DNA from 2 places in the Magnetospirillum sp. XM-1 genome. Region 1 is predicted to be linked to the other one. Evidence: predicted binding sites of a transcription regulator. Region 1 holds the regulator's gene; the other holds the start of a gene.
What was found. The regulator LexA, encoded in region 1, represses DNA repair genes until DNA is damaged. The targets are predictions, from matches to a motif close to ATGTTCTANTTTGGTTC.
Positions count from the first base shown of each region.

Region 2: a site for LexA is predicted at 5,049-5,065, ahead of XM1_RS03345 (adenosylcobalamin-dependent ribonucleoside-diphosphate reductase). Genes of this name have one in related genera too.

Region 1 covers NZ_LN997848.1:2,800,141-2,807,204, reverse strand. The annotation lists gene XM1_RS12995 (aminodeoxychorismate/anthranilate synthase component II) at 1-74, shown strand, start outside; gene trpD (anthranilate phosphoribosyltransferase) at 74-1,105, shown strand; gene trpC (indole-3-glycerol phosphate synthase TrpC) at 1,110-1,925, shown strand; gene moaC (cyclic pyranopterin monophosphate synthase MoaC) at 1,925-2,410, shown strand; gene glp (gephyrin-like molybdotransferase Glp) at 2,407-3,609, shown strand; gene lexA (transcriptional repressor LexA) at 3,743-4,450, shown strand; gene XM1_RS12965 (hypothetical protein) at 4,452-4,655, shown strand; gene XM1_RS12960 (hypothetical protein) at 4,840-5,595, opposite strand; gene XM1_RS12955 (benzoate-CoA ligase family protein) at 5,730-7,064, opposite strand, start outside.
Region 2 covers NZ_LN997848.1:685,598-692,661, forward strand. The annotation lists gene dnaJ (molecular chaperone DnaJ) at 1-86, shown strand, start outside; gene XM1_RS03320 (tryptophanase) at 158-1,606, opposite strand; gene ftsE (cell division ATP-binding protein FtsE) at 1,928-2,650, shown strand; gene XM1_RS03330 (ABC transporter permease) at 2,650-3,546, shown strand; gene XM1_RS03335 (YdcF family protein) at 3,543-4,163, shown strand; gene XM1_RS03340 (1-acyl-sn-glycerol-3-phosphate acyltransferase) at 4,160-4,891, shown strand; gene XM1_RS03345 (adenosylcobalamin-dependent ribonucleoside-diphosphate reductase) at 5,154-7,064, shown strand, end outside.

The sequences.
Region 1 (7,064 bases):
AGACCGAGCACGGCCACGCCATGCTGCGCAACTTCATCGACTTCACCAAGACCCGCACCGGACAGGCCGCCTGATGAACACCACCCTCGCCCTGATGAAGGAAATCCTCGGCCGCGTCGCCGCCGGCGCCACCCTGTCCGAGGCTCAGGCCGAGGAGGTGTTCGAGATCATCATGTCGGGCGACGCCACCCCGGCCCAGATCGGCGGATTGCTGATGGGCCTTCGGGTCCGGGGCGAGACGGTCGAGGAGATCACCGGCGCGGCGCGCATCATGCGGGCCAAGGCACTGAAGATCGAGGCCCCGGCCGGCGCCGTGGACATCGTCGGCACCGGCGGCGACGAGGCCGGCACCTACAACATCTCCACCGCCGCCTCCTTCGTGGTGGCCGCCTGCGGCGTGCCGGTGGCCAAGCACGGCAACCGGGCGGTGTCGTCCAAATCGGGCGCGTCCGACGTGCTGACCGCCTTGGGCGTCAACATCGACGCCGATTTCGCCCTGGTGCGCGAAACCCTGTGGGACAACAAGGTCGGCTTCCTGATGGCGCCGCGCCACCACAACGCCATGCGCCACGTGGCCGGCCCGCGCGGCGAGCTGGGCACCCGGACCATCTTCAACCTGCTGGGGCCGCTGGCCAATCCGGCCGGGGCCACGCGCCAGGTGGTGGGCGTGTTCGCCGAACGCTGGGTCGAGCCGCTGGCCCGCGTGCTGGGCCGCCTGGGGGCCGAGCACGCCTGGGTGGTCCACGGCACCGACGGGCTGGACGAGATGACCACCACGGGCCCTACCAAGGTGGCCGAGTACAAGGGCGGCGACGTCCGCCTGTTCACCGTCAAGCCGGAGGAGGTGGGCCTGAAGCGCGCCGCCCCCGCCGATCTGAAGGGCGGCGATGCCGCCGCCAACGCCGCCGCGCTTAAGGCCCTGCTCAAGGGGGAGCAGGGCGCCTACCGCGACATCGTCGTCCTCAACTCGGCCGCCGCCCTGGTGGTGGCCGGCAAGGTCGATTCTCTCAACGACGGCGCCCGCGCCGCGGAACAGGCCATCGATCGGGGCGAGGCCGAAGCCGTACTGGACCGCATGATCGCCATCACCAACCGGACTCCCTGATATCATGAACGCCACCCCCACCGTCCTCGACCGCATCTGCGACGAAAAGCGCCGCCAGGTCGCCGAGCAGAAAAGCCGCCGCCCCATCCAGGAACTGCTGAAGCGCGCCCAGGACCAGGCGCCGCCGCGCGGTTTCGCCGCGTCGCTGGACCGCAAGGTCAAGGAAATGGGCTGGGGCATCATTTCCGAGATCAAGAAGGCCTCGCCCTCGGCAGGCGTGATCCGTCCCGACTTCAAGCCGGAACTGCTGGCCAGGGCCTATCAGCGCGGCGGCGCCGCCTGCCTGTCGGTACTGACCGACCAGAAGTTCTTCCAGGGGTCCGACGCCGACCTGGGCGCGGCGCGCTCGGCCTGCGAGATCCCGGTGCTGCGCAAGGATTTCATGGTCGACCCCTACCAGATCGTCGAGGCCCGGGCGCTGGGCGCCGACTGCATCTTGCTGATCGTCGCCTCGCTGACCGATGCCGAGCTGAGCCAGATGGAGGACATCGCGCTGGGCTACGGCATGGACGTGCTGATCGAGGTTCATAACGAGGCGGAGCTTGAGCGCGCGCTCAAGCTGAAATCGCCGCTGATCGGCATCAACAACCGCGACCTCAAGATCATGAAGACCGACCTCGCCACCACCGAGCGCCTGGTCCCCCTGATCCCCGAGGGCAAGGTGGTCGTCTCGGAAAGCGGCCTGGACGGTCCGGGCGACCTCAAGCGCATGGCCGCCGTGGGGGTCAAGCGCTTCCTGATCGGCGAGGCGCTGATGCGCCGCCCCGACGTGGAGCAGGCGCTGAAGGTGCTGCTGGCCGGCGCGGGCGCGGCGGCCTGATGAGCGGGGACGGGCTCACCCATTTCGACCCGGACGGCAACGCCGTCATGGTCGACGTTTCGGCCAAGGGGCAAACCGCCCGCAAGGCGGTGGCGCGCGGCTCGGTGGTGATGAAGCCCGAGACCCTGGCCCTGATCGCCGGGCGCGGCATGAAGAAGGGCGACGTGCTCTCCGTCGCCCAGCTGGCCGGCATCATGGGGGCCAAGCGCACCCCCGACCTGATCCCGCTCTGCCATCCCCTGGCCCTGTCCTCGGTGGCGGTCGAGCTCAGCCTTGATCCGGAAGGCTCGGCCGTCCATATCGAAGCCACCTGCAAGCTGACCGGCCAGACCGGGGTCGAGATGGAGGCGCTGACCGCCGTCTCGGTGGCGGCGCTGACCGTCTATGACATGTGCAAGGCGGTGGACAAGTCCATGCGCATCGACAACATCCGTCTGATCCACAAGTCGGGCGGCAAGTCCGGCATCTACGAGGCCAAGGAATGATCTCCGTCGAGGTGGCGCGCGAAAATCTGCTGACCGGCATCAAGCCGGTGGGCACCGAGGTGATCTCCCTGGCCCAGGCCACGGGGCGCATCCTGGCCGAGGATCTGGCGGCCCGCGTCTCGCATCCGCCGGTGGCGGTGTCGGCCATGGACGGCTATGCCGTCCGCGCCGCCGATATCGCCCAGGTCCCGCGCAGCCTCGAAATCATCGGCCTGTCGGCCGCCGGGTCGGCCTTCGCCGGGACGGTGGGGGAAGGACAGTGCATCCGCATCTTCACCGGCGCGCCCATGCCCGAGGGCGCCGACGCGGTGGTCATGCAGGAGAACACCCGCAAGGGCGCAAACCGGGTGGAGATCCTCACCTCCGCCCCCGCCGGCCGCCATATCCGCCCGGCGGGACTGGATTTCAAGGCCGGCGACGTGCTGATCCCGGCGGGAACCATCATGGGCGGCCGCACCATCGGCCTGGCGGCAGCCATGAACGTTCCCAACCTGCTGGTGCGCAGGAAGCCCCGCATCGCCATCCTGTCCACCGGCGACGAGATCGTCCTGCCCGGCGACCAGCCGGGCCCCGCCCAGATCGTCGGCTCCAACGGCCCCGGCCTCGCCGCCATGGTCGCGGCGCTGGGGGCCGAGGCCATCCATCTCGGCATCGCCAAGGATACCAGGGAATCCCTCGATTCCATGATCGCGGCGGCGGCCGGCGCCGACATGCTGGTCACCACCGGCGGCGCGTCGGTGGGCGATTACGATCTGGTGCAGGACGCGTTGAAGGACGCCGGGATGAATCTCGGCTTCTACAAGGTGGCCATGCGGCCAGGCAAGCCGCTGATGTTCGGCGACATGAAGGGCGTTCCCGTGCTCGGCCTGCCGGGCAATCCGGTGTCGGCCATGGTCTGCGCCATCATCTTCCTGGAACCGGCCATCCGGGCGCTCACCGGGCGGTCCACCGTCACCCAGGCCATCAACGCCATCCTGGGCCGTGACCTGCCCCCCAACGACGAGCGCATGGAGTTCATGCGCGCCAGCCTGGAACGCACCGACAACGGCCTGGTGATCGCCCTGCCCTTCGAACAGCAGGACAGCGCCGTGATGTCGGGCCTGGCGCGGGCCACCTGCCTCTTGGTGCGCCCTCCCCACGCCCCCACCGCCCAGGTGGGCGAGATGGTCCAGGTCATCCCCCTGCCCCCCACCCTGTAAGGGGGGCGGAGGGAAACAAAACGGAATCATCCGCACAGATTCCCCTTGACCGACCCCAGGAACGCGAATAGAACAAAACCAGATGGTTTGTTCTTTGTTCCCTGAACAGACTCATATTGGGGGAGGTTTCGCGATGCTGACGCGCAAGCAATACGAATTGTTGATGTTCATCGACGAACGGCTTCGCGCCACCGGCATTTCCCCCTCGTTCGACGAAATGAAGGACGCCCTGGACCTGAAGTCCAAGTCGGGCATCCACCGCCTGATCACGGGGCTGGAGGAACGGGGCTTCATCCGTCGCCTCGCCCACCGCGCCCGCGCCCTGGAAGTGGTCCGCCTGCCGGAGAACCGGGCGGACACCGCCCTGCCGCCGCAGGCCAAGGCCTTCGCTCCCAACGTCATCAAGGGCGGCTTCACCGGGCAGCAACTGGCCGGCGCGCCGGTGGCCGGACCGTCGGATTCCGTAAACCTGCCGCTTTACGGCAAGATCGCCGCCGGCACGCCCATCGAGGCGCTGCGCGATCATTCCAACAGCGTCGATATTCCCGCCTCCATGCTGGGCAGCGGCAATCACTACGCGCTGACCGTGGACGGCGATTCCATGATCGAGGCCGGCATCAACGACGGCGACACCGTGGTGATCCGCTCCTGCGACAGCGCCGAGACCGGAACCATCGTCGTCGCCCTGGTGGACGACACCGAGGTGACGCTGAAGCGCCTGCGCCGCAAGGGCAATTCCGTCGCGCTGGAACCCGCCAACCAGGCCTACGAGACCCGCATCCTTCCCCCTGACCGGGTGAAGGTGCAGGGCCGTCTGGTCGGTCTGCTCCGGAGGTACTGAAATGGGAAGCTTCCGTCCGCTTCGCTTCGGCTTCACCGCCGACGGCCACCCCGCCGACGAGACCTGCGCCGAGATGCGCGTCACCTATCTGGGCCGCGTCTCGCGCCGCCAGGCCGAGGCCGACGCCCGGCGCCGCTTCGAGGAATGGTCCCGCCTGGGCACCCTGTCGCGCCTGCGCGGCGCCGATCAGGTGGTGCTGGGATAACGCAGAGCTCTGCCCTGCACCCGCCAGGGACCTGGGTCCCTGGACCCTATTGTCAGAAATCCAAGAGGATCAAAGGGCCGAGGCCCTTTGGGGCGTGGGCAGAGCCCACAAAGTTTCAACCTCACCCCCATCAAAGCAAAGCCCCCCGGACCGCATGATCCGGGGGGCTTCGTCCTGGTGGGGATTACTTGCCCAGCAGCCCCTTGATGGCGCCGCCGGCATCGCCGGGCACCAGGGCCTTGGCCTTGTCGCCGACGCCGCCCAGCAGGTTGCCGAAGCTGGAGGCCGATTTCAGCGCACCGCTGACCAGGGAATCCATCACCTTCTGTGCCACCTGGGCCGAGGAGGCGCCGCCGCCGTCCTTGCCGATGTTGGTCAGCACGATGTCGGCCAGCTTGGCGGTGCCGTCGGCGCCGGGAATGCCGCCCGCCGCCAGCTTGACCTGGCCGCCGGTGATGGCGAGGCGCTCGATGACCAGCTTCTTCTCCTCGTCCTTTCCGGCGGGCTTGGCCGGCTCGGCCTTGGCCCCGCCGCCCTGCTTGGCGGAGAACGCCTTCACGTTCTTCTGAATGGCGTCGATATTGCTGCCGCCGGCGGCCATCTCATAGGCCACGAAGGGCGAGGCCACGGTGATGTCCTTGACCACGACGGGATTCTTGTTGAGCGAGCCGGTGTCGAGCGCCAGCGTGATCTCGCCCAGCTTGATGGCGGGATCGGACGAGAAGCCGGGCGGATTGGCGACGGAAAGCCCCGAGATGGAGCCCTTGCCCTCGGACAGCGAAATCTTGACCGCGCCCACCGACACCTTCACGCCGGTCACCTGGGTGCCGACGTCCTCGATGACCTTCTTGACGATGGTGTCCAGCGACGACAACAGGAACACCGCGGCGCCGACGACCAGCGTCACCAGGATGCCGGCCCCGATCAGAATCTTGCGCATGGATTGCCCCCGAGCTGTGATTGAACAGCGGCCAGTGTGGGCCTGAGCGAAGGGATTGTCGAGGGAGCGCGTTGTCTAATTCGAAGGGATGCGCGAAGGGACCTCGTCCCTTCGCACACCTTTTCCTTCGGCCGTTACATCTGCGCCAGCGTTCCGCGCAGCTTGAAGCGCTGGATCTTGCCGGTGGCGGTCTTGGGCAGCGCCTCGACGAATTCGATCCAGCGGGGGTACTTGTAGGGCGCCAGCTTGGACTTGACGTAGGCCTGGAGCTCCTCCTTGAGGACCTCCGAGCCGGTCTCGCCGGGAGAGAGCACCACGAAGGCCTTGGGCTTGACCAGGCCTTCGTGGTCGGCCTCGCCCACCACGGCGGCTTCCAGCACACGCTCGTGGGAGATCAGGGCGGCTTCGACCTCGAAGGGCGACACCCAGATGCCGCCGACCTTCAGCATGTCGTCGCCGCGCCCGGCGTAGCGGTAATAGCCGTCGTCGTCGACATAGTACTTGTCGCCGGTATGGGTCCATTCGCCACGGAAGGTCTTGAGCGACTTCTCGCGCTGATTCCAGTAGGCGGTGGCCGAGCTGGGACCGCGCACGATCAGCTCGCCCATCTCGCCCTGGGGCACCTCGTGGCCGTCGTCGCCGACGATCTTGAGGTCATAGCCGGGAACCGGCTTGCCCGAGGTGCCGTAACGGACCTCGCCGTGACGGTTGGACAGGAAGATGTGCAGCATCTCGGTGGAGCCCAGGCCGTCCAGGATGGCGGCGCCGAAACGCTCCTCCCAGCGGCGGCCCACATCCTCGGGCAGTGCCTCGCCGGCCGAGACGCAGGCGCGCAGCCGGGTCGAGCCGGTTTCCCGCTTGTACTGCGGGTCGGCCAGGATGGTGCCGTACAAGGTGGGCACGCCGTAGAAGATGGTCGGCTGGTGATCTTTCAGCACCTTCATCACCGATTCGGGCGTGGGACGGTCCTTGAGCAGCACCGAGGTGGCGCCCACGTGCAGCGAGAAGGTCATGCCGTTGCCCAGGCCATAGGCGAAGAACAGCTTGGCCGCCGAATAGGTGACGTCGGCCTCGGTGATGCCCAGAACCTGCTGGCCGTAATGCACGGCGGTGGCCGGCAGGTCGCGCTGCAGGTGGACGGCGCCCTTGGGCGCGCCGGTGGAGCCCGAGGAATAGAGCCAGAAGGCCACGTCGTCGCGGGTGGTCTCGGCGGTCTTCAGCTTGGGCTCGGCCTTGGCCAGAAGGTCGGAGAGCAGCACGTGGCCGTGGGCGTTCTTGCCCGAGATCACCACGTGCTCCAGCATGGGCAGGTCGGGCAGGATGGGCTCGACCTTGTCGAACAGCTCCTCGCTGATCACCAGCACGCGGGCGCGCGAGTCGGATAGCATGTAGCCGTAATCGCCGGTGGTCAGCAGGGTGTTGAGCGGAATGGGCACGATGCCGGCCTTGATCGCGCCCCAGAACACCGC
Region 2 (7,064 bases), 2.1 Mb from region 1:
AAGGCGAAAAGGCCAAGAATTCCCCGGAAAGCCAGGGCTTCTTCGCCAAGGTCAAGGAACTCTGGGAAGATCTGAAGGAAGGCTGACGGCCCGTTTCGGTCCGCCATCCGGCATGGAAAAATGAAGGGGAGCCTCGGCCCCCCTTCTTCTTGTCCGCTTACAGGCTGTCGCCGAAATCCTTGCGGAACTTGGCGACCAGCTTGGCCTGCCAGCCGCTGGTGGCTTCCAGTTTGCCGAAGAAGAAGCGCAGCATGCTCGGCTCTTCCACGAACTTCAGGCCGCCCACCAGATCGCGGTTCTGGTGCAGCCAGGCGATACGGTCCACCGCATACTTCAACTGGGACAGGGTGAAGACGCGGCGCGGCACGGCGAGACGCAGCAATTCCATGTTGGAATAGACCTCGCTGCCGTCCTCGTTGCGCTGTTCCGAGATGGAGCCGCGCTCCATGCCGCGCACGCCGCTGACCAGATACAGCGCCGAGGCCAGGGCGCCGGCCGGGTACTCGGTCTGGGGCACGTGCGGCAGGAAGGCCATGGCGTCCAGGTGACAGCCCAGGCCGCCGGCCGGGGTGATCACCGGCACGCCCTGGCGGGCCAGGTCGTTGACCATGTATTCGATGAATTGCGGTCCCTGGGAGATCATGTCCTCGTCCATGGTCTCTTCCAGGCCGACGGTCAGTGCCTCGATCTCGCGGATGGACATGCCGCCATAGGTCAGGAAGCCCTCGTACAGGGTGACCAGTTCGCGCATCTTCATGAAGGCCTCGCGGCTGTTGGTGCAGATGCCGCCGCCGCGCGCGCAGCCCAGCTTGCGGGCCGAGAAGTAGATGATGTCGGTCAGGCCGGCGATGGCCTTGGTGATGTCGCGCACCGACATGTCCCGGCATTCGGCCTCGCGGTCCTTGATGAAGTGCAGGTTGTCGGCCAGCAGGCTGGCGTCGAACACCAGCAGGATGCCGTTCTTGCGGCACACCCGGCTGACCTCGCGCAGGTTGGCCAGTGAATGGGGCTGGCCGCCGATCAGGTTGGTGCCGGTCTCGATCCGCACATAGGCGATCTTGGCCGCGCCATGGGTGCTGATCAGATTCTGCAGCTTGGCCACGTCCATGTCGCCCTTGAAGGGACACTGGCTGGTAACCCGCAGGCCCTCGTCGATGATGATCTCCTCGACGCTGCCGCCGTTGAGCACGATATGGGCCTTGCTGGTGGTGAAATGATAGTTCATGGGCACGATGCTGCCCGGCGTCACGAACACCCGCGAGATGATGTTCTCGGCGGCGCGGCCCTGATGGACCGGCAGGAAGTATTCCATCTGGAAGATGTCGTGGATCTTGTTTTCCAGCTTGGTGAAGGTCTCGGACCCGGCGTAGCTGTCGTCGGCCTCCATCATGGCCGCCTGCTGCTTGTCGCTCATGGCGTTGACGCCGCTGTCGGTCAGCATGTCGAGGAAGATGTCGCGGTTCTTCAGAAGGAAGGTGTTGTTGCCCGCCTCGCGAATCGCTTCCAGGCGACGCTCGATGGGCGCGAGGCTCAGTTTCTGGACGATGCGGACCTTGTGCATTTCAAGGGGAACGGCCTCCCCGGAATGAAACTTGACCTTGGCCATCGGATGCCCTCCTGCGTTTTATTGTAATTTCAATGCATGAAATTCACCCCAGGATGCTAACTTGCCCGCTTATCCGTGTAAATCATATCCATGTATCCATGAACTATTGCCGCCCACCACAGCCCTGAGTCTCTTCCGCGACGGGCCGCCGCATCCGGACGGTGTGTCAGCATCCCTGACCACCGGCCGGGACGGCATCGGGGGTGTTCGACACCGTCCTTAAGTCCGCCTTCCCGGGGAGCGTCGTCCGACGCCGCTCCACCCCATCCGTTGCCCCTCCGCCCCTTGTGTGTCATCTTCGCCCGGTTCGGGAGAAGCACCGTGCGGCATCGCCCTCGTGGGGAAAACATTATCCGGTTCGACAGTGTCGGCCTGCGTTACGGCCTCGGTCCCGAGGTGTTGCAGGACGTCACCTTCAAGCTGCCGGCCGGATCCTTTCACTTCCTGACCGGGCCATCGGGCGCGGGCAAATCCTCGTTGCTGCGCCTGATGTATCTGGGGCTGCGGCCGACGCGCGGCCGGGTGGTGCTGTTCGACCGCGACATCGCGGCGACCAAGCGCTACGAGCTGCCGGCGCTCCGGCGCCGCATCGGGGTGGTGTTCCAGGATTTCCGCCTGCTCGACCACATGACGGCGCTCGACAACGTGGCGCTGCCGCTGCGCGTCCGGGGCGTCAAGGAATCCGAGATCAGGCGCCATGTGCCCGAGCTGTTGTCCTGGGTGGGTCTGGCCGACCATCTGGGGGCCAAGCCCTCGACGCTGTCGGGCGGGCAGAAGCAGCGCGTCGCCATCGCGCGCGCCGTGATCGGGCGGCCCGATCTGCTGCTGGCCGACGAGCCCACCGGCAACGTGGACGACCACATCGCCATGCGGCTGATGTACCTGTTCGAGGAGCTGAACAAGCTGGGCACCACCATCGTGGTGGCCACCCACAACGAGCTGCTGGTGCAGCGCTTCGCCCATCTGCCCCGCCTGCATATCGAGCACGGCATGGTCACCACCTTGCAGCATGAGCCGCCGGTGGACGATCTGGAGGCGGAGTGATGCTGTTTAGGCGCCGTCATTCCGATCTGCCCCTGGCCGGCGACGCCACCTCGCGCTTCCTGCCCTGGCTGGTGGCGCTGATGGTGTTCCTGTCGTCCATGGCGGTGGCGGGCGCCTTCGTCATCGGCGCGGTGATCGAGCGCTGGGACCGCGACGTGTCGGGAACGCTGACCGTGCAGGTGCTGCCGGCCGGCGGCGAGCACGGCGAGGCGGTGACCGAGGAACGGGTCCACGCCGCCATCGACGTGATGCGCAAGGTGCCGGGCGTGCTGGCGGTCAAGGCCTTCGACAAGAAGCGCACCCTGGCGCTGCTCGAACCCTGGCTGGGCAGCACCGAGATGGTCCAGGACATGCCGCTGCCCCGCCTGATCGACGTCACCATCGACCCGGAATCCCGCCTGGACCTCGCCGAGGTGTCGCTGCGCCTGTCGCGCGCCGTGCCCGGCGCCTCGCTGGACGACCACCGGGTCTGGCTGTCGCGCCTCATCAACCTGTCGCGCACCATGCAATGGCTGGCCGTGGTGGTGGTCCTGCTGATCGGCATGGTGACCTCGGCCACGGTGGTCTACGCCACCCGCACCGGCATGGCGGTGCATCACGGCATCATCGAGGTCCTGCACCTGATCGGCGCCCATGACGATTACATCGCGCGGCAATTCGCCGACCGCGCCTTCGCGCTCGGCATCGCCGGGGGGCTGATGGGCCTGGGTCTCGCCGTGCCGGCATTGACGGCCATCGGCTGGGCGGCGAGGCGGCTGGAGGGCGGCTTCCTGCCCAGCCTGTCGCTGCCGGTGCTGGGCTATGTGGCTATCGGCCTGCTGCCGCTGCTGGCCGCGGCCCTGGCCATGCTGACGGCGCGTCTCACCGTCCACGGCACCCTGGCCAAGCTGCCATGAGCCGGGCCAGTCTGCGCCGTCTGGCCATCGCCGCCATGGTGGCGGCGGGCGCCCTGCTTGGCGGCTGGGGCGGCGGGCTGGTGTGGTTCGCCGCCGACCTTGCCACCCGGGTCGAGGATGGCTCGACCCCCACCGACGCGGTGGTGGTGCTGACCGGAGGGGCCGACCGGCTGGACGCCGGGCTGGAATTGCTCGCATCCGGCATGGGCCGCAAGCTGCTCGTCTCGGGCGTGCATCGGGGCGTCGACCTGCCCGAGCTGCTGCGCAAGGCGCATGTGGCGCCGGCCCAGGCCCATTGCTGCATCGCGCTGGGCCACGCCGCCGACGACACGGTGGGCAACGCAGCCGAAACCGCCGCCTGGATGCAGGGCGAGGGCTTCGTCTCGCTCAGGCTGGTGACGGCGGCCTATCACATGCGCCGTGCCCTGCTGGAATTCCGCCGCGCCATGCCCGAAGCCGCCATCATCGCCCATCCGGTCTTTCCCGACGCCTTCAAGCGGAACCAGTGGTGGCGCTGGCCCGGCACCGCCCATCTGCTGGCGGTGGAATACACCAAGTACCTGGCGGCACTGGTCCGGCCGCTGTTCATTCCCAAGAAATCCGAGAGGAAGCCGTGACGCTTGTTCGCTCCGCCCTGTTCATCGTCTTCACCTGGGTCTGGACCCTGGTCCTGTCCATCCTCTACCTGCCGCTACTGGTCCTGCCGCGCAAGGCCATGCTGCCGGCGGTGAAGCTGTGGCTGAACGGCATGCTCGGCGCGCTGCGCGTCCTGGCCGGATTGTCCTGGGAATTGCGCAGGGCCGAGAACCTGCCTTCGGGTCCCTTCATCGTCGCCTCCAAGCACCAGTCGGCCTTCGAGACCTTCGTCTTCCATCTGCTGCTGGGCGATCCCGCCTACATCCTCAAGCGCGAGCTGTTGTGGATACCTTTCTTCGGCTGGTACCTGGGCAAGACGGGGGTGATCGCCATCGACCGCTCGGCGGGCACCAAGGCGCTGAAGGCCATGGTCAAGGGCGCCGAGGAGGCCGCCGCCCTGGGCCGCCCGGTGATCATCTTCCCCGAAGGCACCCGCGCCGCCCCGGGCGCCAAGCTGCCCTACCATACGGGCGTCGCCATGCTGTACGGCGCGCTGAAGGTGCCGGTCGTGCCTATCGCCTTGAATTCAGGGCTTTTCTGGCGTCGGCGCGGTTTCGCCAAGAAGCCCGGCACCCTGACGCTGGAAGCCCTTCCCCCCATCGCGCCCGGCATGGACCGCAAGGCCTTCATGGCCGAGCTGGAGAACCGTATCGAAACCGCAACGGACCGGCTGGTGGCCGAGGCCCGCGAGCGTCAGCCCGGCTTGTAGCCGCCTATGCCCGGCGGGTGGGCAAGTCCCGCCCGCTGTGGATAAGCCTGTGGATCGGGCTGGGGATCGAATCCATCCCCAGTCCGACCCCTGGAATTCCGGGGATAAGTCGAATCGCCCTTGAACATCAAGGCGCTGCTCCCACATAACCCTGTTGAAACAAAAAAAGAACACATCCATTGATTCTCCACCCCCGCGAGTCCTAGACTTGGGCGGAAACGCCCTGCTCGAAGAGGGGCGATTAGGCAGAGAGAGCGGGTCGATGACGCAGGTAGCCCCCATTTCCCAGCAGATCTGGGACATGAAGTATCGCTTGAAATCCGCCGACGGCACGGCGCTGGACGGCGCCATCGAGGACACCTGGCGCCGGGTGGCGCGCTCGCTGGCCGCCGCCGAGACCGATTCCGCCCTGTGGGAGCAGCGCTTCTTCGAGGCCATGGAGGACTTCAAGGTCCTGCCCGCCGGGCGCATCATCTCGGGCGCCGGTACCGACCGCCGGGTGACGCTGTTCAACTGCTTCGTCATGGGCGACATCCCCGACGACATGGCCGGCATCTTCGAGCACCTGAAGGAAGCCGCGCTGACCATGCAGCAGGGCGGCGGCATCGGCTACGACTTCTCGACGCTGCGTCCCAAGGGCGCCCCGGTCAAGGGCGTGGGGGCCGACGCCTCGGGGCCGCTGTCCTTCATGGACGTGTGGGACGCCATGTGCCGCACCATCATGAGCGCCGGCTCGCGCCGCGGGGCCATGATGGCCACCATGCGCTGCGACCACCCCGACATCGAGGCCTTCATCGACGCCAAGCGCGAGGCCGGTCGACTGCGCATGTTCAACCTGTCGGTGCTGGTCACCGATCCCTTCATGCAGGCGGTGAAGGAAGACAGCTCGTGGGAGCTGACCTTCAAGGGCGTCACCTACAAGAGCCTGCCGGCGCGCGAGCTGTGGAACAAGATCATGCGCGCCACCTATTCCTACGCCGAGCCGGGCGTGATCTTCATCGACCGCATCAACCGGCTGAACAACCTGTCCTATTGCGAGGACATCCACGCCACCAATCCCTGCGGCGAGCAGCCGCTGCCCGCCTATGGCGTCTGCCTCTTGGGCTCGCTCAACCTGGCCCGGCTGGTGGACAGGCCGTTCGAGGACGGCGCGGCCCTGGACCTCGCCCGGCTGGACTCCCTGGTGCGCGTCGCGGTGCGCATGATGGACAACGTCATCGACGTGTCCAACTTCCCGCTGGAGCAGCACCGCCACGAGGCCCTGTCCAAGCGCCGCATCGGGCTCGGCATCACCGGACTGGCCGACGCCCTGATCCTGTGCGGGGCGCGTTATGGCGGCGCCCAGGCTATCCGGCTGACCGAGACCTGGATGGCGGCCATCCGCCGCTCGGCCTATCTCGCCTCCACCGAACTGGCCAAGGAGAAGGGCGCCTTCCCGCTGTACGACGCGGACAAGTATCTGGCGGGCGAGACCATCCAGTCGCTGGATTCCGACGTGATCGCGGCCATCCGCGAGAACGGCATCCGCAACGCCCTGCTCACCTCCATCGCGCCCACGGGGACCATCTCGCTGTTCGCCGACAACGTGTCGTCGGGGCTCGAGCCGGTCTTCGCCTTCAGCTACACCAGGGGAGTGCTGCAAAAGGACGGCACCCGCAAGGAAGAGGAGGTCAGCGACTACGCCTACCGCCTGTTCCGCCGCTTGCGGGGCGAGAATGCGCCGCTGCCGTCCTATTTCGTCGACGCCATGAGCCTGACGCCCGGCGACCACGTGGTGATGCAGGCGGCCATCCAGAAATACGTCGATTCCTCCATCTCCAAGACCATCAACGTGCCCGAAGACATCTCCTTCGAGGCGTTCAAGGACGTCTATGCCCAGGCCTACGACCTGGGCTGCAAGGGCTGCACCACCTACCGGCCCAACGACGTCACCGGCTCGGTGCTCGAGGCGCCCAAAAAGGAGGCCAAACCCGAGGAAAACCCGGCCGAGCCCGAACTGCCGCTGGAAAAGACCCGGGTCCGCCACTCCGACCCCTACGAGGCGGGGGGCGTGGTCCATCTGACCCAGCCGCTGGACCGGCCCGAGGCCCTGCCCGGCTCCACCTTCAAGGTGCGCTGGCCCGATTCCGACCACGCCATGTACATCACCGTCAACGACGTGATCCAGGACGGA